Regions from separate parts of the Mesorhizobium sp. URHB0026 genome, predicted to be linked through region 1. Evidence: riboswitches for the same ligand, from Rfam matches in the RefSeq annotation. Region 1 holds a riboswitch; the other holds the start of a gene.
The links. A riboswitch is a leader RNA that binds a small molecule or an ion and turns the genes downstream of it on or off. The one in region 1 is predicted to bind thiamine pyrophosphate.

Region 1 (14,628 bases):
GTGCGCACCCGGTCGACGGCGATGAAGAACGGGCTTTCAACATCCAGCAAGATCGCCAGTTCGGCATCCTCTATGACCTCCAGCCGCAACGTCCGGGTCTCTGCATTGGCACCCGCATTGGCCAGCGCCCGCGACCAGCCGACGGCATCATCGACCGGCATGCCATCAAAGGTGACGAAAGAGCCGATGCCAACCTTAGTGGTGATCAGGCCGCGGCTGGAGAGTTCCTCGAGACCTTTGCGGATGGTGTTGCGGCTGACGGAGAAGCGCTGGACGAGCTCGTTTTCGCTTTGCAGCCTGTCACCGAAACCAAGAACGCCGGAACGAATCTCACGCTCCAGAACGGTCGCGATCTGCTCGGGCTTTGCCGTGCCGGGAGACAATTGAACCGCGCGCCGCTTCATATGCGTACCTGTTCAGTGAACCTGTATAATCCTGTTCAATATATTCGTGCGTGAGCTCTGTCAACGACCAATGGTGACGGGTGCTTCGCTGCAAGCCGCCGGCACCGGCGGAGCACTTCGAGGCAATCTCTTTGCAGAAGAACGAAAGCCCGCTCCGGGAACCGGGGCGGGCCTTGGAGGAGGATGAAGGGGTGGGACCCTCTCCTCTTGTTTCCACGGGGGGTGTGGACCGTGAAACTATACGGCCGTCCTGCGGGGCGCATGATCACAAGCCGGCCTGCTTCCCTCACATTCCAGTGCACGCCGCCGCGGGTTCGCTCACGGGACCGCGACGCCGGCGACACAAGAGGAGCCGGCTAGATGCGTCCCAGGACGACAAGGATGATGACGATGATCAACACAAGTCCGAGACCGCCACCGCCATAATAACCGGTTCCGTAGAACGGGCCACCGCCGAGACCGCTGAAGCCGCCGAGCAGCGCGAGGATTAGAATAATGATAAGTATCGTTCCGAGACCCATGGCCTTCCCTGCTCCTGAAATGCGCGCTTTCGCGCTGGTTCAACATCGCGCCATTTCGGATGTTGCAAGGTATGAACGTTTTAGAGGGGCTGGCGTTCCGCTGGACTATCGCGGCTCCGGAACTCACAGCCCGCAACGCAGAAAGCCCGCCTGGACGACGGGCTTCCCCACCGGCCGGAGGCCAGGAGAGTGCGGCCAGGCCTACGGCTGGGTCCGCAACCTCCCTCAGCCTCAGCGGCGTGCGATCAGCAGGCAGAGTTGCCGCAAGTCGCGGTCATAGGTCCCTTCGCTGCTGAGGACATCGTCGCAGCGCTTCTTCATGCGCGTCACCTGCGAGCTTGACATCTGGGCCACGATACCCGGGACGTTGGGGTGATTGGGATTGGATGGGTTGCTCGGGTTCGACGGATTGCTGGGATTGGTTCCGTTGCCAATGCCCACCCCGACACCAATGCCGCCGGCGCCGCCAACACTGCCGGCAAGCCCCGCATTGATGCCACCGGTTCCGCCAACATTGGCACCGAGCCCGGCGTTGATGCCGCCCGAACCACCGATATTGGCGCCGGCTCCTGCGTTGACGCCATTGCTGCCGCCGACCGACGCGCCGAGCCTAGCTGCTGGACGGCCGATGATTTGCTGCCAGGCTGCTTGCTACCTGACAGCCAAAATACAGCACCTCACCTGCGGAGCAGTTCCGGACCACTGGACGCTAAGGATCCTTGTTGGCTAACCCTGGATCAAACAGGACTGGCCACTCTCGCGTGACAGTCTGGCCTTCAGAATATCCCGTAAAACAGTCTATAGCGCACGCGCTCCATATAAGAGCGGTACTCCGGCTCCGCGGCAAGCAAGGCCTCCTCGCGCAGAATGCGGTACACCTGCAGATAGGTGACAACCGCATAGACGGCGAGATTGTAGAAGGAAAAGGCCGACAGCAGGTAGAGGATATGGCCGGTAAGGTAACCGGCATAGATCGGATGCCGCACCAGGCGATAGGCACCGCCGGTCATCACGCCGCGATTGGCGGGCAGGATGGCAAAGGAACGACCCAGCGACAGCTTTCCCCAGATGACGAACCAAAGCGCCATGAATTGAAGCGGCGCGGCGACATAGATGGGGATGATGGGGATGCCTCGTTCCATGGTGATGAAGGCGACACCAAAACTGGCGGTCACCGAAGCGACTACCGCAAGCGGGCTCCAGTCACGCGTCACCGGCCGCCGCGACAGCAGCAGCCAGGTGAAGCTGAGCGTCTCGGAAACCGCCACCAAAGCGATATTGAGCCGGGTGGGGTCCTGCACGAAGTGGTACACGCCCCGGTACACAAACAGCCCCGCGCATGCGAGCGCACAAATGCGAAAGAAGCCTTCCCGCAAGTCGGCCAGGATCTCGCGCTTGCGCGCTTCGGACATCATCCCGCCCTGGTTGGCGCGCTGAAGCGTTTCGCTTTTTGGTGTAAGCAAGGCAAGAACCCCAATGATCCCTCGGGGGGACCTTTGCACGCAACCATTGCTGGGTGGTTAACCGACAAGATCTATCGGCATCAGAACGGCAACTGCGCCGCCGAAAGGCATGCGAGACGCAAAGCACGGCCGTGCGGATTGTCTCCGCTTCGAGGATCGCCAGGAAGGGGTTCCGCCCGAGTCGATCCTCTCCTTAGGGATTGGCCAGCTACCCCAGAAATGTGTTGCTGAAATACCCAGTGAAATCCGAGATCTGGGGCAGAACCTTACCGTCGGCGTCGCGCAGAATGCCGGCGGCGAAGAGGTAGTTGCCGATCGCTTCCATCTTGGCAGTGTCCAACGTCCCGATGGCACCGCTTTGCCCGCGCAGATAATAGCCCTCGATCAGTGCCTTCAACGAGGCGTGGATCAAGGCCGGATTGGTCAGGGCATCCTTGTTGGCGGCTATCAGCAGCGTGGCGGCCTCCCCTGGATGATCGACGGCGAATTGGTAGCCGCGCCGCGTTGCCTTGATGAAGGACGACGCCAGTTCGGGGTTCGCCTGGAGATACGCTTCGCTCGAAGAGATAAGCGTCGTGTGCTCGTCGGGGACGCCATGGTCGGCATAGACGAAACTGCGCTGCTTGACGCCCCTGAGTTCGGCTTCGACGCCCTCCCAGGTCGACACTTCGAGCGTGAAGTCGACCGAACCGTTGGCCAGCGCCTCGTAGGCGGAAGTGCCCAGCGTCACCGTCTCAAAATCGCCCTTGCCGCCGTCGTGACGGATGATGGTCGAGATCAGCGCCGTCTCCCAGGCGCTGCCGAAACCGCCATAGGTCAGGCCATCTAGATCTTTCGGGCTTTTGATCTCGCTGCGCACGGCATTGAACACCAGCCGGCCTGTCTCGGACTGCACGACGGCATAGACGCCCTTTAAATCGGCCCCTGCGGTCTTCTGGGTGAACAGGCTGATGGTGCCGTTGATCCCGAAATCGGCGACATGGTTGGCGACAAGCGCGCCGGCACCGGTATTGCTGTAGGGCAGGATGTCGACCTCGAGGCCGGCTTCCCGATAAAATCCCTTATCGCGGGCGACGAACAGGCCGATGTGGTTGGTGTTGACCGTCCAGTCGAGGGCGACTGTGACCGTCCGCGTTGCCGCGAAGGAGCGGCTCGATCCGGTGATCAGCGGTACGCTGCCGGCAAGGGTGAGCAGCAGGGCTTGCCTGCGCGTCAAGTCAGTCATGGTCATGTCCTTTGGATGGCTGGGGGTTGAGCAAAATGTCGAGAATCTCGACCTCGAGTGCCTCGGCCTGCCGCGTGGCCGCGCTGGCGGGATCGCGCGGGCGCGGCAGCGGCACCTTGATCTCGCGCACGACCCGGGCAGGCCGCGCGGACAGCACATAGATGCGGTCGGACAGGAACAGGGCTTCGCGCACGTCATGGGTGATCAGCAACGCCGTCCAGTGGTGGTGCCGCCACATCTGTTCGAGCCAGCGCTGCATGGCCGCGCGGGTCAGGGCGTCGAGCGCGCCGAACGGCTCGTCGAGCAGCAACATATCGCGTTCCTGCACTACGGTGCGTAAAAGCGCCGTGCGCTGGCGCATGCCGCCCGAGAGCTGCGCTGGAAAGTGCCACTCGAAGCCGGCAAGCCCGAACTCCGCAAACAGCGGAGCCACACGCGTCCGTGCCGCCTTGCGGCTGACGCCTTGCACCTCGAGCCCGAGCGTGGTGTTGTCGAGAATGCGCCGCCACGGCATCAGCGCGTCGCGCTGCGGCATGAAGGCAAAATGCCTGCCATGATCGTCGAGCGGCACGCCGTTGAAGAACATCTCACCCTCGCCATGCTCGGCGCCGGTCAGAAGCTGAAACAGCGTCGACTTGCCGGCTCCCGAAGGTCCAAGGATCGAGACGAATTCGCCGGCATCGACACGAAGCGAAATGTCGGCGAGCACATCGAGCCCGCCAAACACCTTGCGAACATGCCGCAGTTCGAGCCGGCTCATGCTTCTGGACCTTTTCCAGCGCCTTGCCTGCCAACGGCTCCTTCCCAGGGCACGGCAAGACGCTGCAGCAGCATCGTCAGCCCGAACAGGATAAGGGTGAGCGCTGCGCTGACGCAGACGGCGGCTAGCACCAGGTCGGGACGGAAATTGTTCTTGGCGTTGAGCATGTAGATGCCCAGCCCTTTGGCCGCGCCCGCATATTCGGCGAAGATGGCGCCGACGACGGCATAGGTAATGGAGATCCTGAGGCCAGCGAAGAAATAAGGCAGCGCCGAAGGCAATCGTGCCAGCATGAAAACACGCCAACGCCCTGCTCCCATGGCACGCAGCATCTGACCGATCTCCACCTCGGTAGCCTCGTAGCCTTGTACCAGCGCGACCAGCATCGGGAAGAAGGTGACCAGCGCCACCAGCACGATCTTGGGCGTCAGCCCGAAGCCGAACCACAGCACCACCAATGGCGCGATGGCGACCAGCGGCAAGGTCTGGCTGACTATGAAGATGGGAAACAGCGCGCGCCGCAAAGGCTGGAAGAAGTCGACCAGCATCGACAGCGCGAAGGCGGCGCTGAGCGAACAGGCAAAACCGATCAGCGTGGCGCGGACCGTGGGAACGGCGTTGTCGACCAATGCTTCACGATTGAGCATCGCCTGTTCGAAGACGCGCGAGGGCGCCGGCAGAACCGTCGGCTTGATGCCGGAAATGTTTGCGTACAGTTCCCAGGCCACTAGCACCAAACTGATCGATATCACGGCCGGCGCTGTTTTGGCGAAGAAGCCCGCGACGTTACGCGGGTTGAATGACGATGAGACCACGAGCGTTCAGACGGCAGTGGGACTGTTGGCCGAGACCGTGACATCGAGGGTTACATGGCCGGCGCCGGGCCCGAAGCGGCAGAAGGCTTCATCGAGGGCCGAGAAGATCGCGCCGGCATCGCCGCGCAGCTTGGTGCAGAAATTCTTGGAGCGATCGTAGACGCCGGACTGCTTCAGGAAATCTATGCAGCCATAGATTTCGTCCATGTGGTCGTCAGTACCCATCACATAGAGCGAGAACTGCGCCGCCGCCGGCTGGCCAGTGGCCGGCGCGCCGCGCACCGCGGTGATGGCGGCTTGCTTGCGCGGGCCGAGTGGCCCGGCAGGTCCGCCGAACGTGTCGGAGCGGCAGATCGGATCGTCCGGCTCGCCTGGGCAGCCACGCGAAATGGTGGCCGACAGCACGCAATGCCTGCCGCTGCCAGACGCGGCCACGAAAAGGTCGCGCAGCGCAGGGAATAACACCTCGGGGGGCCCGACCAGCAAGGTCGAGATGTCGTCGGTCTCGATCCTGAGCTTGTCGCGGTACGGATCGAGCGCGCCGAGCGCGCCCAGAATGACGCCGACGAAATCGTCGGCCATTGGATATAGGGAAACCTGTGCGCCTGAAAACATCGCCCGCCTCGCTCCGCTGGTATTACCCAGATCAGCTTGTAGGGTCTGTGGGCTTGCCGCCCCCGTCTCAGCCCCGACCGTACGGAGCACCCCTGTGGATAGGCGCGTTAGAGCATCATTCGGCCGGTTGGGGAAGCTGTTTCTTGGCAAGCCGCGCCAAAGCATTGCTCGAGCGTCAGGGCAATTGGACATCGCCGGCGCGGAAATTTGTCTGGAACCTTCGCCATTTCGAGGGGTTGTCCCACCAGTCGCTGGACGCGATTCCAGGATCAATTTTCCGTTCGGGATTGTGTCAGAACAAGAGATAGAGCGGTTCATGATTTCCGCGAAACCGTGCACCGCTCCCGGCGACGAGTTCACAGAAATGGAGACAAATCATGTTCATGAAAATCCTCGCGGCTTCGGCCTTCACCATTGCCCTTGCAACATCCGCCATGGCGCAAAGCAATAGCGCAGCCGGCGCGGATGGGTCCGGCGGCAGCGGCGAGTCCGTCACTGTGGACCCAAGCACCCCGGCTTCGCCCAGTACGATCGATCCGGGCTCGACCAACAGCACGACCACCACGCCGGGCGACATGAATTCCAATGCGGACAAGAATTGCCCCACCAACCCGCAGGGTGCACAGACGGACGCCAACGGCAACGCCACCGCGCCGACCGTGAACGACAACAACTGCGGAAAGTAGTTTGCCATCGCGATAATGGGAACCGCGGAAGCAGTTTCCGCGGTTCCCATTATTGGGATTCAGTGTCCGCGACTACCCGCTGCCGGCTCTGGTGCCGCTTCACTACCCACCCGGCCAAAGACCCTTAATTCAGCGTACGGTTTGCCGGCCCGCGGGCGTGCGAACGAGGCATATATTTCCATCAGCCGTTTGAGCAGGCGCCCGTAGGTGAGGTGCCGAACCCGGCCATTGGCAAGATCGAACTCCACCGTCCCCCATCGCCTTACCGGACCCTTTCCGGTTGGCGGACCCAGTCGCCTGACCTGGAAGGCCAGCCTGATCTGGCGGTCGGCGACATCCAGATAGATACCGGGTTTAGCGCCCAATACGTGCCACATCCGGGCAACGTGCCCGATCGACATGTCAGACGAAATCGCCATGTGGGCCCGCCCAAGTCGAGCCCAGACGAAATCACCGGTTGGCTGCCGCATCCCCGACACCGAATTCTTGCAATAGGCTGGCGCCACCTCACGCACCAACCGGCGCATCGCGCTCGCCACGCTGTCCTCCAAATCCCGCCGCGATGCCCAGTCTGCTTCCGTGAACGGCACTTGTCCGAGGATGTCGCCGTCGTCGAAATTGGCCGACATCTTATGCAGTGTCACGCCGCCATGGACGGCATGCTGGCCATCCGCGACAAGACGATGGAGAGGATGCGGCCCCCGATAGTTGGGCAGCAGTGCCGGATGAAAATTAAGCCCGCCCTTGGGAAAGAGGTCGAGCAACTGCTGTGGGATCAAGGCCGGGAAAGCGAAGCAGATCAGCACATCCGCGGCGATGTCAGGCAGTTGCCGGCCAAGCTCGTTCCAGTCGTAAGGCCGGCGGAATTCGATCAGCTTTACCGGCGTGTTGCCGAGATAGCGTCTGAGCAAAAGCCGGCGCCTCAGCCTGCGCCGAAAATTGCCAATGCTGAAGCCTCTGGACGGGCTTTGAAAACCAGGCACGATGATCGCACCAACACGGTTTCCCGCCTCGATCCATCCGGAAAGCAGCGGCCCGGTATAAGCAGAAACATCCAGGATGAAAATTGCATTGAGTTGCCCGGCGAGTGCCGCAGGTTCGGAAGAAATCATCTTCTCAAGCCCAGCGGGGCAAGACATAGCGTCCCCGCGCCAGCAATTCGATCACCGTTACAACTCGGCCAGCCAGGCCCGAAAGCCAGCCAGGCCGGTCAGGCTGCCTTGGAAGAAAGCGGTCCCGCCGCAACACTTGAGAGTCTTTCCCGCTTCACCAACACCGGCTTTTCGTAAATCTTCCTCATGCTAATCCCCAATGATCAATCAACCTACACAGTTGGCCAGCAACGCAGCCAACTGTCAACCGCCGGACGGCGGCCAACAGCCTCTTTATGCGTATGATCCCTGGCAATCGACGAGCGTTTACACCCCACCTGCGGCCAAAACGGCTGGTGAACCTTATGAAACCGCCTTTTCACGAACCGGCAGCTTCCAGCCTGGTCTGACGAAATGGCACGTGTAGCCGTTGGGGTATTTCTCAAGATAGTCCTGGTGCTCGGGTTCGGCCTCCCAGAACGCTCCGGCCGGCGCGAGTTCGGTGACGACCCTGCCGGGCCACAGGCCGGAGGCGTCGACATCGGCGATAGTGTCCTCCGCCACACGCTTCTGCTCCTCATCGGTGTAGTAGATTGCGGAGCGATAGCTCATGCCGACATCGTTGCCCTGGCGATTGCGCGTCGTCGGATCATGGATCTGGAAGAAGAATTCCAGAAGCTGACGAAAGCTGATTTTCGCCGGGTCGAAGGTGATCTCGATGGCTTCGGCATGCGTGCCATGATTGCGATAGGTAGCGTTCGGCACGTCGCCGCCGCTGTAGCCGACCCGCGTGGCAAGGACTCCCGGGAAGCGCCGGATCAAATCCTGCATGCCCCAGAAGCAACCGCCGGCAAGCACTGCACGTTCGCTCGAAGTCGCCATGTCACGTCTCCTTGAAAGGCAATTCCGGAAGTGTAGCGGCTCTCCGTCGGGAATTGCGCGGCAACAAACTTGGATAGCGCCATAAATGGGCACTGTTGCCTGGTTCGTCCAGTCAGACGAGCGGTCGTCCGGTTGTATTATAGGGAATAGGATCGCACGAAGCCGTTCGCCCTAGCTGCGCGGATGCCGGGTCCGGCTGCTGGCGGCAGCCGGCAGATGTCGCGTGCCTGGCGGAACCACGGCAAAACTGATCGCCACCGGCGGTGCCTCGCGCGACCAGTTGAAAAGAACGGTCTTGACCGGGATATTGTCCACCCATGCCAGCAGCCTTGACGGCACGTGACGACCCGACCAGACCATCAGCATGCCGTGATCGCGCAACCGCTGCCTCGTGATCCAGGGTGCGAACCGCATATCGAGATCGGTGAAGATCGACGGCTTGTCATAGGCGTTGAGGCCAGCCAGCATGGCAAGATTGGTGTCGCCACCGACGATGTCGAGCCGGCCCGGCGCCGCCGCGTGCCAGATTGCCTCGGCCTCCTCCGAGATCGGCCGCGCCGGCCAGCAGACTGCGTCCATGCGCCCGCGCACATTGCAGTCCGTCCATCGGATCGCCCCATAGGCGCCCGACATGGCCACGATGCAGATGAAGGCGCAGATCGCCAGCCTTCTCATCTCGGCGGCACCGAGCCGGTGGCCGAGAAAGGCGAGCGCGACGACGCCGACAAGATTGTACATCGGTGCGCCCCAGGCTTCGCCGGTGCCGGTGAACAACGAGACGACCATGATCAGCACCGCCGGTCCAAGCCCCATCCAGCAGAGATAGACGAGCGTGTGGCGCTCGACCGGCACTTGCGGGGCTGGTGAGCGCCGCAACAGCCCTGATAGGGCCAACACCAGGAGAAAGCCGGAAAGGCCGGCCACCTGGACGCCGATATAATAGAGCCGCGCCCGGTGCTCGCTCACCCATGCATCGCGGCCGGCGAAATAGGTCAAAGGCAGGAAATCGATGCGGTAGAGCGCGATGGCAAGCGGCGCGACGACGGCGAGAAACACAGCCAGGCCAAGCCATGACCAGGGTGTCGCCAGCCGGCTGCGCGCGCGTGGGTCGCACAGCAGCCAGAGGCCGCCGAAGGCAAGCAGCAAGCAGGTGGAGAACTTGGCGTAGAGCCCGATGCCGGATACCAGTCCAAGCGCCAGCCACCATCCCGCCCCGCCGCCACGGCCGGCGCGCCACAAAAGCCAGCAGATCGCCGCCCAGAACGGCATCTGCGCATAATCGTGATTGAATTGCGGCGTCGGCCAGCCGAAGAAATAGATCGACGGCATCAAAAGCACGGCGGCCAGCGCTTTGTCGCGCCCGAGCGTGTCGCGAGCCAGCAGGTAGACCAGGATGAAAGTGGCCGAGATCGTCAGCTGGGCCACCAAATATTGCGGCCAGCGGAACGATCCGGTCAGGAGATGGCTGGTCTCGAGCAGCCAGCCGGGGAGTTGCGGATGCTTGTAGGTCAAAAGCACCCATTCGCGGCCCCACATGAAGCCTTCCACGACATCGCCGGGCGGTGCGGGATCGATGAGTGTTGGCACCATGGTCCAGCACAGGATCTGCACCAGGCACAAAAGTGACAGCAAACCCCAAGGGTGCCGAAGCAGGGCGGACCAAACCAAGGACGAGTCCAGGCCCACGGCAGGCAGTGCTGCCGGCACCCAACGATCCATGGAGTCGTCAATTCCCGCCATGCCGCGCTTAAATCACATCGCCCGGTTTGCCGAATAGCCCCAAGGTCAAAGCTTACAAAAAAGTATACTTGCGTGCCATTGCAACACCAAGATTGAGCGGGAATCTCGGAGTTCTATTGCCCTCCCCCGGGCAGAACGGGCCGCACACCCGATCCCACTTCAGCATTCCCGGACATTCGATGCGTCACCAGCATGCCGTCATCCACCACCGCGCGCTCGACTTCTGGCTGGCGCGCGCGGCGGTCCTTGTCATCATCTGCCTGCAGCTTCTGGTCATCAACGATCTTTCGTTCGGCCCTCGCTGGCTGGCGCCGGCGCTGGAGGCCGCCCTGCTCGTGCCCCTGTCCGTGGCCACCGCCTGGACGCAGGTCGCCAGCCAGAAAGCGGTCGAGGAAGAGCACTGGTATCTCGTCGGCCGTTTTCGCGTCATGATCCGCAGGACGGCCCTGGTAATGACCGGCGTAGTCAGCGTCATGAACTGCGGTTCGCTGGTGCTGCTGGTGCGCGTATTGCTGGCGGGACATGCCGGCAGCAGCGGCCAGACACTGCTGGTCGATGCGCTCAATATCTGGCTCACCAACATCATCGTCTTCGCCTTGTGGTTCTGGAGCACCGACCGCGGCGGGCCGCCGACCTGCGGACTGGTCAAACGCGCCCATGCCGATTTCCTGTTTCCGCAAATGACCCTGGACGATCGCGAGATCCGCGACTGGCTGCCTGGCTTCGTTGATTATTTCTTCCTCGCCTTTACCAATGCGACGGCGTTTTCACCAACCGACACCTTGCCGCTTTCCCAGCGCGCCAAGCTTTTGATGATGGCGGAGGCGATGATTTCGCTGCTCACGATCGCGCTGGTCGCGGCCCGCGCCGTCAACATCCTGGCCTGATCCACGGTTTTGCGACCTTGCGCCGAAGAGGAGCAGGGCCCCGTTTCCGTGAAACGATGAGCGGCCTGAAAACGCAAAAAAGCCCGCCCCGGCGTGAGCCAAGGCGGGCTTTTGGTTCGATCGAGCCCTCAGGTGCCGGTCCCAAAGCAAGGCAAGGCCGGCCGTCAGTCCTCCGGGGCTGGCCCGAACTTCCCCACGATCACCTCGAACAGAATATCCGAGATCCACATGGCGCAGACGCCGATGAGGAAGGCAGCCGCCAGCGTCGTCGTGTCGTCACCGGCCAGCGGCAGCCCGGTGGCGCGGGCATACTGGACCACGGGCAGCGTCAAATAGGCGGCGGCAAGCGCGCCGCAGATTGGCGACGCGACCATTTCTCGCAGCTGTAGCGATGACGCGACAAAGCCCGCAGGACGCCGCCGGCGAGACCGGCGGCGACGACCGGCCCCTTGATGCCGAGCAGGCCGAAGAGATCGTGCATCATTTGACCGTCCTCGCGACCATCATCATGGTTTCCATCGGCACAGTCTTTCGCCCTTGCGGTTGTGCGCCAGCAACGCCTTGACCTCGCCATCCGACAGCGCATCGACTGCGGCCGCCGACAGGCGCAGCGGGCTCGACACCACGCAAAATCCGCCCTTGGCAGTGGCGCAGCCTGATATCACGGCCACGACCGAGGCGAGCATCAATCCCTTGCCCATGATTTGAGCTCCTTTCGGGCGGCCGCGGACGGCAGCGCACCGATATCGTTCTGGACCTGGTCGGCAATCGCGCGCGCCTCGGCCTCGGTGGCAGCCTGTCGCGCGCGCTCCGCGCGTTCGCCGGCCAGCCGCTGGCGAACACCCCAGCCGAATGCCGCAAGGATAGCGGCGCCAACCCCCAGAATGGTCGGATTGGTGAGCAGGAAAGACATTAGCGCGCTCATCGGTTTGGCTCATCCTTGACAAGATAGCCGACGGCAAAGATCGCTATCGGCAGAAGCGATGCCCATGTCTCGGCGTCGTACCAGGATGGCCAGAAGTTGCGTACGATGACGCCCGCAACGGAGGCGGCTGCGGCGGCGATCGTGGCGGCCGTCAGCTTGTTGGTTGGACGGGTGGTCGGCTGGGTAACTGTGGCCATTGTCAGAACATCCCTTCAAGGGCGACGGCGAAATGGTGCCAGGCGGCGAGGATGACGAGCACGCAGGCGGCGATGATACCGCCAGTCTTCGCGGCCATCGGCATTCCGGAATTGTCAGGCGCTGGCGACGCCGGCTCGGCCGCCAGCACGGTGCCGACGGGCGTTTCGGCCTTTGGCGAAGCTGCTTGCGGCGACGGTTTTGCAGGCCGCGCGGATACAGCCGCCGGCGCCGACATCAGCAATGCCTGCGCCCGCACCAACTTGACCCGATCCGACCAGCCGCGCCCGAATGTCGCCCATGTCGGCAAGCGTTGCAGGAACGCCAGGCGCGCATCGCAGAGCCCGTCGATCACGACGCCGGCCGGTTTTGCCCTGGCCGCTGCGAGCGTGGCCGGCCCGATGCGCCCGTCCTGGGCAGCTCCCACCACCGCTTGCAGATACTTCGCTGCCCTGCCCGGTCCGCTGTTCACCGCGAAATCGAACGCGGCGCAGTCGACGCCATCTGGCAACTCGGCACCCAGCACGGCATCCCAATAGAACCGGCGAAAAACCGTTGCCACCTGGTCATCCCCGATCTTGCGCAGATCGGCCTTGCTGGCGTCGGCCTTCACGTAGCGGCGGAAGTTCGCCAGCGTGACACCCTTCATCGTGGCGCCGCCCGGATCGGCCGGATTGTCCGACCAGCCACCTTCGGATCTCAGAACAAGCGCAAGCGCCCGCGCGAAATTGCGGTCCATGGGTGTTTCTCCTTCGCGTTGTGATGGTTTTGGTCGACGCAGGAAGTCGGCCATGCCGTCTCCCGGGATGCCAATCCCTACGACAAGCGGACCAGCCCTCGGTAACTGTGCGTTGTCTGGCATGCCGCCTTGCACGCAGGCCGACACGTGATAGAAAAATGCAACTCCAGGACGAACGGGTTTCGGATGAGAAACTATATTGGCGCCGCGCAACGCCTGGTCTTCAACAGTCTGGCGGCCGCCATCGATCGTCGGCACAATATCGATCCGTTGGGTGCGGCACCGCGTGCGCCGAAGGCGGACTACCTGCAGTTGTTCGAAGCGGCGCGACAGGTGCGGTTTCCGGAGATCGACAGGCTGGAGGCGGAAACCGGATGCGCCATTGACCGCGACTGGCTCGACGAACTGGCCCTGCACACCCAGATCACCATCAAGACGAGCGCGCTCGCCTATCCGCACGGGCGCGTGCTTTACAGCTTGCTTCGCCGCCGATTGGCGGACAAACCCGAGCCGTTCACGACCGTCGTCGAGACCGGCACGGCGCGAGGTTTTTCAACGATCTGCATGGCCAAGGCGATGGCCGACGCCGGAGCCGCCGGCCATGTGATCACGGTCGACGTTCTCCCCCATCAACGCCGCATCTACTGGAACTGCATTGACGATCACGAAGGCAGGAAGACACGTGCCGAGCTGCTTCAGCCCTGGCAGGGGCTTGCCGACCGGATCGTCTTCCTGCAAGGCGATTCGTTGTTTCAGCTACCGAAGGTCGGCGTGAACCGCATCACTTCGCCTTCATCGACGCGCAGCACACAAAGAAGAACGTCCTGCTCGGATACCAGGCGGTTGCCGCCCTTCAGCAGCCCGGTGACATGATCGTCTTCGACGACGTCACGCCAGGCCAATTTGAGGGTGTGGTCGAAGCGGTCGAGCAGATCAAACGGCAAGGGTTGTACGAAATTCGCCGACTCGTGGCGTCGGACTCAAGAGCCTATGCCTGGGGGGGCAGACGCTAATGAGCCAGCTATACTCGTCATCGCCCGGAATACAGCACACACATGGTGGACGAGCCGAGTTGTTTATAAGGCTCGCAATCGGAACAATGTTCGCGCTTGCTGTTTGGACGGTGGACTGGGTGGCAATTCGAGGCGTGCCTTTCCCAGATCTGCAAAACTACATCATGAATTTCGACAATGGCGCCTACTACGTGTCTGCAGACGCGGCCTCTGTCGTCGAGTGGTATGCCCAGGAATATTTGTGGCGAAAAAGCATCTACGCGCTCAAGGAAAGCTTCGAGCTGCGCAGCATTTTTCCGCGTTGGCACTCGTTGCACTTCTGATTTTTAGCACATACGTAGCGGTCAAGGCTTCCGCTCCTGCCTATCTTCTTTTGTTAGTTCACCCCCAGCTGGTCGACCTAGCTTTTTCACAAGTGCGATCCGCCACGGCAATGGCTGCGATGTATCTTGCACTTCTATTGCCATGGCGCCTTCTCAAGTATGGTTTCGTTGCGGTGGCCACGTTCATTCATTCGGCCGTACTGGTCTTTGTTGGAGCGTTTGCGGTCGGTCAATTGATCACCCGTTTCAATGTGGCTCGACGGCATCATATCCTGATCTCGGCCGGTTACATCGGCGCCGTTGTCGTCGCTGCAACCCTCCTCAAAAGTTACTTACTCGGCTCT
Region 2 (14,628 bases), 4.1 Mb from region 1:
GATCTCCAGATTGGTGCCAAGCCGTATCGAACCCACGTCCGGCGCCAATTCGCCGGTCAGCATCTTCAGAAGTGTCGTTTTGCCGGCGCCGTTCGGCCCGACAAGGCCGACGCGGTCGCCGCGCTGGATGCGGGTCGAGAAGCCCCTGACGACGGTAAGGTCGCCAAAGCTCTTCTCGATGTTCTTGGCCTCGATCACCAGCTTGCCGGATTCGGCGGCGTCGCTTGCCACCATTGTCGCGGTGCCTTCAGCGCCGCGATGGCCGCGAAAACGCTGGCGCATGGTCTGCAACTCGCCGAGGCGCCGCATGTTGCGCTTGCGCCGCGCCGTCACGCCGTAGCGCAGCCAGTGCTCCTCGCGCACTATCTGGCGGCCGAGCTTGTGCTGCTCGCGCTCTTCCTCTTCCAGTACTAGGTCGCGCCATTCCTCGAAATGGCCAAATCCCTTGTCCAGCCTGCGCGTCTGGCCGCGATCGAGCCAGACTGTGGCGCGCGACACGCGCTCGAGGAAGCGGCGGTCATGGGAGATGACGATGAGCGCCGAGGAAGTCCGGATGAGCTCTTCCTCCAGCCATTCAATGACAGATAAATCAAGATGGTTAGTCGGCTCATCAAGAAGCAGGATGTCGGGCTCAGGCGCCATGACGCGGGCAAGCGCGGCGCGCCTGGCCTCTCCGCCGGACAGGTCGCCAGGCCGTTCTTCGCCCGACAGGCCGAGATGCTCCATCAGATAGCTGGCGCGGTAGGGATCGTCGGCGGGCCCGAGCCCGGCCTCGACATAGGCGCGCACGGTGGCAAAGCCGTCCATGTCGGGCATTTGCGGCAGATAACGCACCGTCGCCGAAGGCTGGCGGAACACCTCGCCGTCCTGTGGCTCGATCAGGCCGGCGGCGATCTTGAGCAGCGTCGACTTGCCGGATCCGTTGCGGCCGACCAGCGCAATCTTGTCGCCGGCCGAAGCGGTCAAGGCGGCGCCGTCGAGCAGTGGCGCGCCGCCAAAGGTCAGTCTTATCCCGTCGAGATTGAGAAGAGGCGGGGCCATGTCAGCTTTCGGGCAATGGATAGGGATGGGCGAGCAGCAGCGCGCGGCCATGGCCGAGCGCGATGTCGAGGCGGCCCCCGGTCTTGCCGAACTTGACCTCGTTGGAAATGGTCAGTGACGAACCGAATGCCACCTCAACCTTGTCGAGCGGCCATTTGGCGCCCGTGACGGTCAGGCCGGAGAGTTCGGAGAAGCCGAGAATCGAGAACAGCGTGCCGTCGGCATAATCGAAGCCGGCCCTACCGGGCAGCAAGGGAACACCTTCCTGGGCGCCGCTGGTCAGACACACATCCATTCCGGCCTCGGCCAGCCGCAGGCCAAGCGTCAGATGCAGGAAGGCGTGGTCGGCGCGCTTGCCGCCGAATGCGCCCGCCAGCACAAGGCGGGTCGCCCCGCGCTCCAGTGCGGCCGCGATCGCCAGTTCTCCGTCGGTCTTGTCCTTTTCCGCCGGGAAGGTTTGCCGCGGCACGGCGGCGAGGTCGGCGGGCAGATCAGCCGGAACCGAGTCGAAATCACCGACCCACAGTTCCGGCACGAGGCCCAGCATCCGCGCATGGCCAATGCCGGCGTCGGCGGCGATGACGCGCGAGCCTTCGACCTGGCGGTCGAGCCGAGGCGTGCGGATGAGATCGCCGCCAAGCAGGATGGTGAATATGCTCATATCCCGTCGCCTTACCAGCCCGGCACCGGAAACGGAAGGCGGCAAAGTCCCACTTGCGCGGGTCATCGGCCCGGCCTATGTGTCGAAACGCTCTAACGGGGTGCCGGACGCGAATTTCGCGGGCCGGCTGAGAGGCAGTCTCGCCAACCCGCTGAACCTGATCCGGTTTGTACCGGCGGAGGGATTAGACGTTTCGGACACTCCGACGCCTCAATTCCTTTCAACGCAAACGAAGGAGGCGCCGATGCGCACGCTTTTATATTCTCTGATCGCCACCACGGCAGTGACCCTGTCCGGGCCGGCCTTGGCCAAGGACAAGCTCACCGTCTACACCTATGAGAGCTTCACCGCCGACTGGGGTCCCGGTCCCGTGGTGAAGAAGGAATTCGAGGCAGAATGCGGCTGCGATCTCGAGTTCGTCTCGGTCGCCGATGGCGTGGCGCTGCTCAACCGCGTCAAGCTGGAGGGCGCTTCGACCAAGGCCGACATCGTGCTCGGTCTCGACACCAATCTCACCGCCGATGCCAAGGCCTCGGGCCTGTTCGCGCCACATGGCGCAGTGAGGGACGTCAACGTGCCGGGTGGCTGGAGCGACGGTACTTTTGTTCCCTTCGACTATGGCTACTTCGCCGTCGTCTACGATACCCAGAAGCTGAAGTCCCCGCCGAAAAGCCTGAAGGATTTGGTGGAGGGTAGCGCCGACGACAAGATCGTCATCCAGGACCCGCGCACATCGACGCCCGGTCTCGGACTGCTGTTGTGGGTGAAGGCGGTCTATGGCGACAAGGCGCCCGAGGCCTGGGCCAAGCTCAAGACCAAGGTGCTGACCGTGACGCCGGGCTGGAGCGAGGCCTATGGCCTGTTCACCAAGGGCGAGGCGCCGATGGTGCTGTCCTACACCACCTCGCCAGCCTACCACATGGTCGCCGAGAACACCGAGCGCTATCAGGCGGCGTCGTTCGAGGAAGGCGAATATCTGCAGATCGAGGTCGCGGGCATCACCACGACCGGCGCCAAGAATCCGCTAGCGGAAAAGTTCATGGCCTTCATGACCGGACCGAAATTCCAGGACGCCATTCCCGAGACCAACTGGATGTTCCCGGCCGGCAAGACCGACAAGCCGCTCAACCCCGCCTTCGACAAACTGGTCAAGCCGACCAAAACCTTGCTGTTCAGCCCGGAGGAGGTGGCGGCCAACCGCAAGGCCTGGGTCGATGAATGGCTGGCGGTGATGAGCAAGTAGCTTTTGTGGGCTAATTTCGTGACATGAACGCTCTACGGCGACGCTCCCTAAGCTTCACCCAATCGTTGATGGTGCGGCGTGCAAACCCGCTCTGATACCCGCGTCACAGCCGGCATCACAGGGCTCGCCGCCATCGCCATTTTGATCGGCGGCGCGTTTGCGGGGCTGCTTGTGGAAGGTGCTCGCGATTTTTCCGGCGCTTGGGCCGCGTTCGATCCCTACCTGTTCCGGGTCGTGCGGTTCACGCTCTTGCAAGCGGCCCTGTCGACGCTGCTCTCGGTCGGGCCGGCCCTGTTCGTGGCGCGGGCGCTGTCGCGGCATCCACGGTTTTTCGGCCGTGCCTTCATCTTGCAGCTCTTCGCCGTGCCGCTGGCGCTGCCGGCGATAGTCGCGGCGCTCGGCATCCTGGCGCTTTATGGCCGCGCCAGCTATTTCGCGGGCCTGTTCAACTGGGCTGGCGGCCAGGGTTGGCCGGGCATCTATGGCCTGTCCGGCATTCTCGTCGCGCATGTCTTCTTCAATCTGCCGCTGGCCACACGTCTGCTCCTCGAGGCGCTGCAGACCATTCCCTCCGACCAATGGCGGCTGGCGAGCCAGCTCGGCATGGGGGCGCGGCCGGCATTCCGGCTGATCGAGTGGCCGACGCTGCGTGCTGCGCTGCCCGGTGTCGCCGGACTTGTCTTCATGCTGTGCATCACATCCTTCACCATCGTGCTGACGCTCGGCGGCGGGCCGGGCGCGACGACGCTCGAAGTCGGCATCTATCAGGCATTGCGCTTCGATTTCGATCCCGCGAGGGCTGTTGCGCTGACACTGCTGCAGATCGCCTTGACCTTCATCGTGGTGCTGACGTTGACCCGGCTCGGAGCCGACGTCGTCGGCGACGCCAACCTGCCGGTCGCGCCGCGCCGCTACCTCTCCGTCAACAGGACTGAAGCCTGGCTGAACGCGACGCTCATCGTGTTGGCCTTGCTCTTCGTCGCCGGGCCGATGGTGGCGACCGTGGCGGCCGGACTTGGCGCCGACCTCGGCCGGCTTGCCGGTGAGGCCAGTGTCCGTCAGGCGACGCTGACCAGTGCTGTACTCGCTTTCCTATCGGCATTGCTTTCGGTGATGCTTTCGCTGGCATTGACCATGGCGCGCAGGGCGCTGGCGTCGAACCGCCGCTTCGGGGCAAGGACACTGCTCGAAGAGGCCACCGATACCGGCGCTGGGTTCGTCCTGGTCGTGCCGCCGATCGTCGTCGGCGCCGGCTGGTTCCTGTTGCTGCGCCATGTCGGCGATGTCTTTGCCATCGCCCCGCTCATGGTCGTCACCGTCAACGCTGTCATGGCGATGCCTTTTGCGCTGCGCGCCATCCGTCCCGCCTATGATGCGGCAAGCGAGCGGCACGAGCGGCTCTGCGCGCAGCTCGGAATTTCCGGCTGGTCAAGACTGTGGTTGGTCGACCGGCCGACGTTGCGGCGCCCGGTGGCCACCGCTTTTGCCTTCGCCATGGCACTGTCGCTTGGCGATCTCGGCGTCATCGCCCTGTTCGGCAGTGATTCCGTGCAGACCTTGCCCTACCTTCTCCTGGCGCGCATGGGCAGCTACCGAACCGAGGACGCCGCCGGCTTGGCGCTGCTGCTCGGCCTTGTCTGCCTGGGATTGGTGCTGGCGGCGGACCGGCTGGGAAAGGAGACGGCCAGCAATGTCTGACGAGGCGGGTGGCGGCAAAGGGGTTTCGGTGCGGCTGGACAAGGTTTCGTTCAGCTATGGCGAGGCGTTGTTCGCCTTCGATGCCGAGTTCACGGCGGGGCAAATCACCGCCATCATGGGACCGAGCGGCTCCGGAAAGTCGACGTTGCTCAATCTGGTGGCCGGGTTCGAGCCGCCGCGATCCGGCCGCGTGCTGATCGGCGGGGCCGATGTCAGCACCGCGCCACCGGCGACGCGGCCGGTGTCGATGGTTTTTCAGGAAAACAACCTTTTCGCGCATCTTTCCGTCGAGCAGAATGTCGGGCTCGGCCGTTCGCCATCGTTGCGGCTAGCCGAAGCCGACCGCGCTGCGATCACCGATGCGCTTGCGCGCACCGGCCTTGCCGGCAAGGAGAAGCGGCTGCCGCGCGAACTTTCCGGCGGTGAGCGCCAGCGCGTCGCCCTGGCTCGCGTGCTGGTGCGTGACCGCCCGGTGTTGCTGCTCGACGAGCCTTTCGCTTCGCTTGGGCCCTCCTTGCGAGACGATATGCTCGACCTCGTTGCCGGCCTGCATGCCGAGCGTGGCATGACGGTACTGTTCGTCACGCATCAGCCGCAAGATGCCCGCCGCATCGCTCGGAGGCTGGTGTTTCTCGAGAACGGCGCCGTCGCCGCTATCGGCACGGCAGATGATTTCTTTGCCGGGGCTGGTCCGGAGGCATTCCGGCGCTATATCGGAGCCGGTGGCGGGGGTGCTTTATCACGAGATATTGCCCGGAAGCGGACATAATTTACGCTCAAACCGGCCCGACGCGATGTGGCGCTTGCTTGCCATGACTGGAGTAGTGTGGCTAGGTCCGCCCGATACCGGTCCGGCACAGGCCGTGATTTGCCTACAGCTTCCGCCGCATGCTTCGAGGGGCGCGTGACGGATACTGTAGCAGTTTTGTTTTGCGCATGTGGTCATGCGCAGGGACCTGAAAGGAAGCCGTTCTGGCGATCGGCGTTGACAGGCTACGAATGAACCCGCTGGCGCGCTTTATGGCGCTGGCCGGCTTTGCCGTGGCGCTGGCAAGCTGCCAGATGTTCACGCCTCCGGAAGTGCAGGAATCAGGCTTCCAGCCATCCGACAAGCCGATCACGGTCGACAATGTCGCCGCCAACAACAAGCTCGCGGAACTCGCCAAGGCGCAGCATCCGCGCATCCTGGCGACCTATGGCGGCGAATATTCAGATCCCAAGCTCGAACGCATGGTGGCCAAGGTGGTCGGCAATTTGACCGTGGTGTCGGCGAACCCGACCCAGACCTACCGCATCACCATCCTCAATTCGCCCAACGTCAACGCCTTCGCGCTGCCGGGCGGCTATCTCTACATAACGCGCGGCCTCTTGGCGCTGGCCAATGATTCGTCCGAGCTCGCCGCCGTCATCGCGCATGAGATGGGCCACGTCACCGCCAATCATGGGCTGCAGCGCCAGCAGCTGGAGGCCGAGGAAGGTCTGGCGACCAAGGTCGTTTCCGATGTGCTTGGCGACAGCCCGACCGCCAAGGCTGCACTTATCCGCGGCAAGCTCAGGCTGGCGCAGTTCTCGCGCAACCAGGAGCTTGAGGCTGACGCCATCGGTATCAAGTCGATCGGCGAAGCCGGCTACGATCCCTATGCCGCCGGCCGCTTCCTGCAGTCGATGTCGGCCTATACCGATTTCCGCTCGATCAGCGGCGCCACCGACGCCAGCCTCGACTTCCTGGCGACGCACCCCAACACGCCGCAACGCATCGATTTGGCACAGCGTCACGCCCGACAGTTCGGTGCGCCCGGCTTCGGTACACGCGACCGCGATTCCTTCCTCGCCGGCATAGACGGCCTGCTTTACGGCGACACACCGGAAGAGGGCTATGTGCGCGGTGAAACCTTCCTGCATCCAGGCTTGGGCGTGTCGTTCACGGTGCCGGACGGTTTCATCATCGACAATTCGGCGGCGGCGGTGACGGCGACCGGCCCCGGCGATATAGCGATCCGCTTCGACGGTGTTTCGATAGACAAGAATCGCGCCCTGACCGACTATATCAGAAGCGGCTGGGTGGCCGGCCTCGACGACAGCACCGTCAAGCAGGAAACCATCAACGGCAATGAGGCGGCGACCGCGCATGCAGGCGCCGAAGGCTGGCAGTTCGACATCGCTGTAATCCGCGCCGGCGGTCAGGTCTACCGATTGCTGACGGCCGCCCCCTCGGCCAGCACCTCGCTTGAAACGGTGGCGCGCTCGGTCAGCGGCTCCTTCCGCATCCTCAGCCCCGCCGAGAAGGCGGCACTGAAACCACTGCATATTCGCGTGCTCACCGTGCAGCCGGGACAGACCATGGGGTCGCTTGCCGCGCAGATGGTTGGCGTCGACCGCAAGCTCGACCTGTTCCGCGTGCTCAATGCGCTGTCGCCGGGGGCCGCGGTTTCGGCCGGCGACAAGGTCAAGATCGTCACCGACAAATGAAAGCCCGAGCGGGAGATCAGGCGGCCGTCGCCATGAATTCCGGATTCTGCTTCACCAGGGCGACCTTGAGCTTTTCCATGGCGCGCGCCTCGATCTGGCGGACACGTTCCTTGGAGATGCCGAGCGTCTCGCCGAGCGCCTCTAGCGTGGCCCCCTCATCATTTAGCCGGCGTTCCTCGATGATCCTGAGTTCACGCGCGTTGAGCGCGTGAAGCGCTTCCTTGAGCCAGAGCGAGCGGCGCGCGACATCGATTTTGTCGCCGACAATTTCGTCGGGCAAGGGATCGTCCGAGACCAGGAAATCCATCCGCTCGGTGCCGCCCGCATCGTCGGCCAGCGGTACGTTCAGCGAAGAATCCGGAGCCGACAGCCGTGAATCCATCATCGCCACATCAGCCTCGGAGACACCAAGCGCAACCGACACCTCGCGGTAGAGATTTGTGTTGGACAGCGGCTCGGCGCCGTTCGCCAGACGCGCACGCAAGCGTCTGAGATTGAAGAACAGGGCTTTTTGCGCCGAACTGGTGCCACCGCGCACAATCGACCAGTTGCGCAGGATGTAGTCCTGCATCGAGGCGCGGATCCACCACGTCGCGTAGGTCGAGAACCGCACCTCGCGCTCCGGTTCAAAACGTGCGGCGGCCTCCAGCAGTCCGACATGGCCTTCCTGAACCAGATCGCCGAGCGGCAGCCCGTAGTGGCGGAATTTCGAGGCCATGGAAATAACCAGCCGCATGTGGGCAACCGTGATGCTGTGCAGCGCGTTCTGGTCGTTGTTTACTTTCCAGAGCAATGCCAGCCGATGCTCCTCCTCGCGCTCGAGATAGGGCGCCTTCATTGCCGCGCGGACCATGATCCGTCCTGCCGTGTCTTCCATCATAAGGCGCTCCGTGGCTCGGCGAGGCAACTTGGCAGACACCGGCTTGAAATGACGGCGGCGTGCCCTACAACAGCCAAAACTGTCATGCGCGGGAAAGGTTCCGCCGGTGCGGGCAGGGCGAGCGCTAGCGTCCGCGCAGTTGTCTGGAACTTCCGAGCTTGCGAGTAAATTCCTTCCGGAGAATTTGATTTCCGAGAGACGCTCTCTTTGAAATTTCATTCCTTATTTTTTCGATCGGCATCTGCCATTTTCCAGCCCTCACAGCATGCCGGGTTACCGGCCAAGGATGGGATCACAGAAAAATGAAATGGCTCAAATCACTCATCATCGCCGGAACGTTGCAGGCCCTGGCCATCGCATCGGCCCACGCCGGCGCCAATCTCGACCAGATCAAGCAGGCGGGAGTCATCAAGGTGGGCACGGAGGGCACCTACGCTCCGTTCACCTACCATGACGCTTCCGGTGCGCTGGTTGGCTTCGATGTCGAAATCGCCAAGGCGATCGCCGATAAGCTCGGCGTCAAGGCTGAGTTCCTCGAAGGCAAGTGGGACGGGCTGATCGCCGGCCTCGACGTCAACCGTTATGATGCCGTCATCAACGAAGTCGGCATCACCGACGCCCGCAAGGCCAAGTACGACTTTTCCGATCCCTATATCGCTTCCAAGGCAGTGCTGATCGTGCGCGGCGACAACACCGACATCAAGACCTTCGCCGACCTCAAGGGCAAGAAGGCGGCGCAGTCGCTGACATCCAATTTCGGCAAGCTGGCCGAAACCAATGGCGCCGAACTGGTCGGCACCGACGGCTTCGACCAGTCGATCCAGCTGCTTTTGACCGGCCGTGCGGACGCTACGATCAATGACAGCCTGTCGTTCCTCGACTTCAAGAAGCACAAGCCGGACGCCAACGTGAAGATCGCCGCCCAGGAAGAGAATGCCGATTACTCCGGCGTCATCGTTCGCAAGGGCGATCCGGAGCTGGTCGCTGCCATCAACAAGGCGCTGGCCGACATCAAGGCCGACGGCACCTACCAGAAGATCGCAGACACCTATTTCGGCCAGGACGTCTCGAAGTAGTTCACCAAGAAGGGCCGGCTGTCGCCCTGCCACGCATCCAGCGGCGAGCCGTCTTTGACGGCTCGCCGCTTTTGTCGTGATATGGCTGACGCATTCGCGCTTCGATGACGCCCTTCCATTCCGGAGGATAGTTCGTGCCGCACTGGCTGCAACTGATGCTGGACTCGCTGCCTTCGCTGCTGTGGGCAGCGTTGATCTTTACGGTGCCGCTGACGCTGCTGTCCTTCGTGCTCGGCCTTACGGTGGGGCTGGGCGCGGCGCTAGGCCGGCTGTTCGGCCCGAAGCCGCTGGTGGCGCTCGTGCGCTTCTATGTCTGGATCTTCCGCGGCACGCCACTCCTGGTGCAGCTCTTTCTGATCTTCTACGGCCTGCCGTCGGTCGGCATCCTGCTTGATGCCTTCACCGCGGCGCTGATCGGCTTCACGCTAAACATCGGCGCCTACACGTCGGAAATCATCCGGGCAGCCATCGGCTCGGTGCCCAAGGGCCAGTGGGAGGCCGCCTATTCCATCGGGATGACCTGGGGCCAAGCGATGCGGCGCACCATTCTGCCGCAAGCCGGACGGGTGGCGGTGCCGCCGCTCTCCAACACCTTCATCTCGCTGGTCAAGGACACGTCGCTGGCCGCCGCCATCACCGTTCCGGAGATGTTCCAGGCGGCGCAACGCATCGTCGCCACCACCTACGAGCCGCTCATCCTCTATGTCGAGGCGGCTATCCTCTATCTGGCGATGAGTTCGGTGCTGTCGGCCTTGCAGACGCGGCTGGAGGAGCGGCTCAACCGCTATGGCGGCTTCCTGGAGGCACGCTCATGATCAGCCTCACCAACATCGAAAAGCGTTTCGGCGACAATCTCGTGCTGAAGGGGGTGACTGTCGCCATCGCCGAAGGCAGCGTCACCGCGCTTGTCGGCCCTTCCGGCGGGGGGAAAAGCACGCTGCTGCGCTGCATCAACCTGCTGGAGATCCCAACTTCGGGCACGGTGCGGATCGGCGACGAGACGCTTGAGTTCCGCCCGGGCGGCAAGGTCTCGGCGGCGGACATAAGGCGTCTGCGCCTGCAGACCGGCATGGTGTTCCAGAATTTCCAGTTGTTTCCGCATCGCACCGCCATCGAAAATGTCATGGAAGGGTTGGTTACGGTGCTCAAATGGTCGCCGCAGAAGGCGCATGAGCGGGCACTCGCGCTGCTGGAGAAGGTCGGCATGGTGCATAAGGCGGATGCCTGGCCGGCGACGCTGTCGGGCGGCCAGCAGCAGCGCGTGGCGATCGCCCGTGCGCTGGCGCCGTCGCCGAAGGTGCTGCTGTGCGACGAACCGACTTCGGCGCTCGACCCGGAGCTGGCGCAGGAGGTGGTCGATGTGCTGGGTCAGCTCGCTAGCGAGGGAACGACCATGGTGATGGCGACGCATGATTTGCGCCTGGCCTCCAAGATCGCCCAGGAGGCGGTGTTCCTCGACGCCGGCACCATCGTCGAGCAGGGGCCATCCGCCAAGCTGTTCGGCAATCCGGAGCGCGAACGCACCAAGCGGTTCATCGCCACGCTGAAGCAGGAGGCGGCGGAGAAGGACGGGGGCGCATAGGCGCGACAATCTCGGCCTTCCCCAAATACAAAAAACCCGGCGCGAGGCCGGGTTTTCGTCAACTTGAATGCGTAAAAGCTCAGGCAGCTTCTTCCTGCTCGGCTTCCTCATTGTCGGCCTTGGCGCCACGCTTAGGGCCTTTGTTGAGGTTGACCTCGATCAGGCGTACGGCTTCGGTCTCCGACATGCGGTTGACGGCCGCGATCTCGCGGGCCATGCGGTCGAGTGCCGCCTCGTAGAGCTGGCGTTCGGAATAGGACTGCTCCGGCTGGTTATCGGCGCGATAGAGGTCGCGCACGACCTCCGAAATCGAGATCAGGTCGCCCGAATTGATCTTGGCATCATATTCCTGGGCACGGCGGGACCACATGGTGCGCTTGACGCGGGCGCGGCCCTGCACGACCTTCAGCGCGCGCTCGACATAATCCTCTTCCGACAGCTTGCGCATGCCGATCGAGGTCGCCTTGGCAACCGGCACCTTCAGGCGCATCTTGTCCTTCTGGAAGTCGATGACGAACAGTTCCAGCTTGTGGCCGGCCACTTCCTGCTCGTCGATCGAGACGATCTGGCCGACGCCATGCGCCGGATAGACGATGAACTCGCCGGTCTTGAAACCGTGACGTGCAGCTGTGGACTTCTTCTGCGGGGTGATCGTTGCCATTACGCCCTGAACTCCTTGTTGTGGGCCGGCGGCGGTGCCGGCTGAACTCACGTGACCGGGGTCACCGATCATTAGCCGCACAACAGATGAACCCACCGGAAAAGCCGGGACCGGCAAACCGCAAGAATTGCGACCGCCTGGCCCAGATCGCTCTGGTCCGAAATGGGATTTTCACCTTTCAGTGATTTGGGGCGTCTGCGCCATAAATCGACGTTGTGTCACCGGCATGTTTCGCTGATGTAACACAAAAAGTCGGAAGAATCAAGGTTTTGCTACGTAAGCGGAGGCCACAACCAATCGCCGCCTGTCAAGGCGGTTAATCCGGCGTGCCTGTTACGCTGCGTCATACAAGCCTTTACAGCGGCGTTGTCAATCGCCTTCGCCGGGCTCGGCGGAGAAGTATTTCTCGAATTTGCCGGCCTCGCCGTCGAAGCTCTTGGCGTCGGCGGGCGGCTCCTTCTTGGCGGTGATGTTGGGCCATTTATCGGCATATTCGGTGTTGATCTGCAGCCATTTGTCGAGGCCGGACTCGGTGTCGGGCTTGATCGCGTCGGCCGGGCATTCCGGCTCGCAGACGCCGCAGTCGATGCACTCGTCGGGATGGATGACGAGCATGTTCTCGCCTTCGTAGAAACAGTCGACCGGACAGACCTCGATGCAGTCCATATATTTGCATTTGATGCAGTTGTCGGTCACGACATAGGTCATCGGTCGGCTCCGGGATGTCCCGTTTTTGCTGGCTTTTTCCGTGAGGTAACGCCTTTATCGGCTGCTTGCAAGAGTAGCCATTCCCACTGGCGCCAGAGTTTGGGAATTGAATTTCAGATCGGCGGTGCCGGGACGGTCCCACACCCCTCACCGACGTTCGTTTCGTTTGCCGGTCCAAATCTGTTTTGGTTGCCGTTGCCGCGGGAGAGCACATCCGCGTCGATCGACAGGCTCAATCTTCGTCGTGCAATCGGTCGGTCTGGCGACGCTCTTTTTTGGTCGGGCGGCCGCTGCCTGCCTCGCGCATCGCCGGGATAGCATCGGGCGGGGCGTCGCCTTTCGGTGCGGGCGGGGGCGACATGTCTTGATAAAGAGTGCGAGCTTCCTCGGACGGACCGCGCCGCGCGCCCGCGCCGAGCACCTTCCAGACGAAGATACGCCGGTCGAGCGTGATGGTCAGCACGTCGCCTGGCTTGACCAGATCGGAGGCCTGCGCTGCTTTGTCGCGATTGATGCGAACACGGCCGGCGACCACCAATTTGGCCGCCAGCGAGCGCGATTTCACCGCGCGCGAGAAGAACAGCCATTTGTCGATGCGCTGACGGCCTTCAGCAACCATCGAAGCGAATTTACTTCTTCAATTGGTCGCGCAAGGCGGCGAGCTTGGCGAAGGGCGAGTCCGGATCGAAACGTACCGGGCGCTCCTCGCGCGGCTTGGGCTGGAAGGCGGGCTTTCCGCCGCGATCGGGACCCTTGCCTTCCGGCCTGCCGCCCTTCCAGTCTGGCCGGCCTTCGCGGCGCTCGGGACGCTCGCCCTGCGGGCGGCCGTCGTGGCGCTCAGCGCCCTCAGCTTGCGGCTTGGGCTTGTACTTCGAGCGGTCGAAGCGCGGCTTTCCGGCGCCGTCGCGGCGTCCTTCGTGTGCGGGACGGTCCGCCGGCGCGTCTGTTGCCTGTTCGCCGCCGGCCGGCGCGTTGCTTCGGCCGCGCGCCTGTCCGTTTTGCGGCCGGTTGTTGCGGCCGTCGCGATGACGCGGACGCTGGTCGAAGCGACCTTGGCGCCACAGCAGGATCGGCTTTGGCGCTTCGGCTTCCGGCACGGGTTCACCGGCTTCCGCCACGGCAGCTTCCGTCGACGCGGAGGCTTCGACGGCGGGCTCCGCCGCTGCGGTTTCCTCGGTGAGTGCCGCGTCAGCCTCGGCGGTTTCAGGTTCGGCCCACGGCTCAACCGGCGCCGGCTCGGCGACTTCGACAGCGGCTTCGGCTACAGGCTCCTCCGCAACTTCAGCGGTGGCTTCCGCCTGCTCTTGCGCGACGGTTTCCACCGTCGCGTCGGCTGCGACTTCGGCTGGAACCCGTGTCTCCACGGCGGTTGCCGCATCCGACACCAGTTCGGCTCCCTCGGCGGCCGGCGAAGCCGCCTCTTCCGCCGCCTTGGCTTGTTCCGCGCGGGCTGCCTCTTCGGCTGCCTGCCTGGCCGCGGCGGCTTCCCGCGCGGCATTGTCCTGCGCTTCCAGCCGTGCCTTGACTTCCGCGGCCGGCTTCGGCTCTGCGCGATAGCCGAGACCCTTGAGGATCTCTTCCATGTCGTCGGCGGTTGCGCCAAGGATCGACATCATCGGCGGCGTCACGATGAAGGACTGGCCGTCATAGGCGCCGTCCGGACGCTGGCCAAGGCCGGGCTTCCAGTTGGTCGCCGGGCGGATCAGGTCGGCCAGCCGCTCCAGAATGTCGATGCGCACGGCGCGGCGGCCGAGATTGCGGTACCCAGCGAGCTTGTAGAAGGCTTTGTCGAAGGCCGGGTCGATGACAACAGAGGTGCGGCCCGAGGCCAGCGAGTGGACGACGTCGCCGAAGCCTGGCTTGTCCTTGCCGTCGTTCTTCAGCGCCCAAAGCAGCGTCACCAGCCCAGCGGGTGCCGGCTTGATCAGCGCCGGCACGAACACGTGGTATGCGCCGAAGCGGACGCCAAGCCGGCGCAGCGCCGCGCGGCCTTCCTGGTCCAAGGATTTCATCTCTTCGGCGATGTCACGACGGTTGATGAGGCCGAAATTCTCGACCAGCTGGAAAGCGATGCCACGGCCGATGCCGGAAATCTGCTCGGCGTTTTTCAGATCGACCAGCGGCTTCAACAACGACTCGATCTGGAAATTGACGAAGCGTTCGGCGCGCGCCGCGACCTTGTCGCGCGCCGGGCCCGTCAGCTGTTCGTCAGCCAGCAACACCAGGCGCGGCTTCAGCGCGTCTTCGCCCGAGACCAGCGTGCCTATCGGCGCGCCGATCCAGCGCAGCGTGCCGTCCGAACCGAGCGCGAGATCGCCATTGGCGCAGGCGCCGAAGCGCTCCGCGCGTGCCTCGAACTCGGCGGCAAGCGCCTTTTGCGCGGCAGTGCGCACGGCCTTGGCGTCTTCGCCGCCGGCGGTCTGGTCGGCGGTGAAGCGGAACCCTTGCAACTCGCCGACATGATGGCCTTCGACAAGGACGGTTCCGGTAGGACTGATTTCGGCTTCAGGCATGGTATTTTCTCTAAGGCGCCGCATGAGGACGGAAGTCCTGCGGTCTACAAAGCGTTTCGTCAACCGCTCATGCAGCGCATCCGACAATCTGTCTTC

Region 2: another riboswitch for thiamine pyrophosphate. It lies ahead of thiB (thiamine ABC transporter substrate binding subunit); the one in region 1 lies ahead of ACVWWD_RS25760 (YkoF family thiamine/hydroxymethylpyrimidine-binding protein).

What each region holds. Positions count from the first base shown of each region.
Region 1 is NZ_JBSSCN010000001.1:5,244,694-5,259,321, forward strand. Features, by position in the region: gene ACVWWD_RS25730 (GntR family transcriptional regulator) at 1-404, opposite strand, end outside; gene ACVWWD_RS25735 (DUF3309 family protein) at 761-925, opposite strand; gene ACVWWD_RS25740 (methyltransferase family protein) at 1,702-2,388, opposite strand; gene ACVWWD_RS25745 (ABC transporter substrate-binding protein) at 2,597-3,613, opposite strand; gene ACVWWD_RS25750 (ABC transporter ATP-binding protein) at 3,606-4,373, opposite strand; gene ACVWWD_RS25755 (ABC transporter permease subunit) at 4,370-5,125, opposite strand; gene ACVWWD_RS25760 (YkoF family thiamine/hydroxymethylpyrimidine-binding protein) at 5,195-5,803, opposite strand; TPP riboswitch at 5,794-5,907, opposite strand; gene ACVWWD_RS25765 (hypothetical protein) at 6,181-6,489, shown strand; gene ACVWWD_RS25770 (formyltransferase family protein) at 6,549-7,400, opposite strand; gene msrA (peptide-methionine (S)-S-oxide reductase MsrA) at 7,944-8,462, opposite strand; gene ACVWWD_RS25780 (glycosyltransferase family 39 protein) at 8,634-10,094, opposite strand; gene ACVWWD_RS25785 (hypothetical protein) at 10,382-11,089, shown strand; partial or broken gene ACVWWD_RS25790 (hypothetical protein) at 11,254-11,570, opposite strand; gene ACVWWD_RS25795 (hypothetical protein) at 11,596-11,790, opposite strand; gene ACVWWD_RS25800 (hypothetical protein) at 11,775-12,014, opposite strand; gene ACVWWD_RS25805 (hypothetical protein) at 12,011-12,211, opposite strand; gene ACVWWD_RS25810 (glycoside hydrolase family 108 protein) at 12,214-12,948, opposite strand; gene ACVWWD_RS25815 (class I SAM-dependent methyltransferase) at 13,135-13,821, shown strand; gene ACVWWD_RS25820 (hypothetical protein) at 14,048-14,284, shown strand; gene ACVWWD_RS25825 (hypothetical protein) at 14,263-14,628, shown strand, end outside.
Region 2 is NZ_JBSSCN010000001.1:1,111,379-1,126,006, reverse strand. Features, by position in the region: gene ACVWWD_RS05680 (ABC-F family ATP-binding cassette domain-containing protein) at 1-1,041, opposite strand, end outside; gene ACVWWD_RS05675 (thiamine diphosphokinase) at 1,043-1,702, opposite strand; TPP riboswitch at 1,789-1,903, shown strand; gene thiB (thiamine ABC transporter substrate binding subunit) at 1,947-2,945, shown strand; gene thiP (thiamine/thiamine pyrophosphate ABC transporter permease) at 3,024-4,643, shown strand; gene thiQ (thiamine ABC transporter ATP-binding protein) at 4,636-5,412, shown strand; gene ACVWWD_RS05655 (M48 family metalloprotease) at 5,643-7,112, shown strand; gene ACVWWD_RS05650 (RNA polymerase factor sigma-32) at 7,129-7,992, opposite strand; gene ACVWWD_RS05645 (amino acid ABC transporter substrate-binding protein) at 8,295-9,068, shown strand; gene ACVWWD_RS05640 (amino acid ABC transporter permease) at 9,203-9,883, shown strand; gene ACVWWD_RS05635 (amino acid ABC transporter ATP-binding protein) at 9,880-10,650, shown strand; gene ACVWWD_RS05630 (CarD family transcriptional regulator) at 10,730-11,311, opposite strand; gene fdxA (ferredoxin FdxA) at 11,681-12,019, opposite strand; gene ACVWWD_RS05620 (RNA-binding S4 domain-containing protein) at 12,252-12,638, opposite strand; gene ACVWWD_RS05615 (helicase-related protein) at 12,649-14,628, opposite strand, start outside.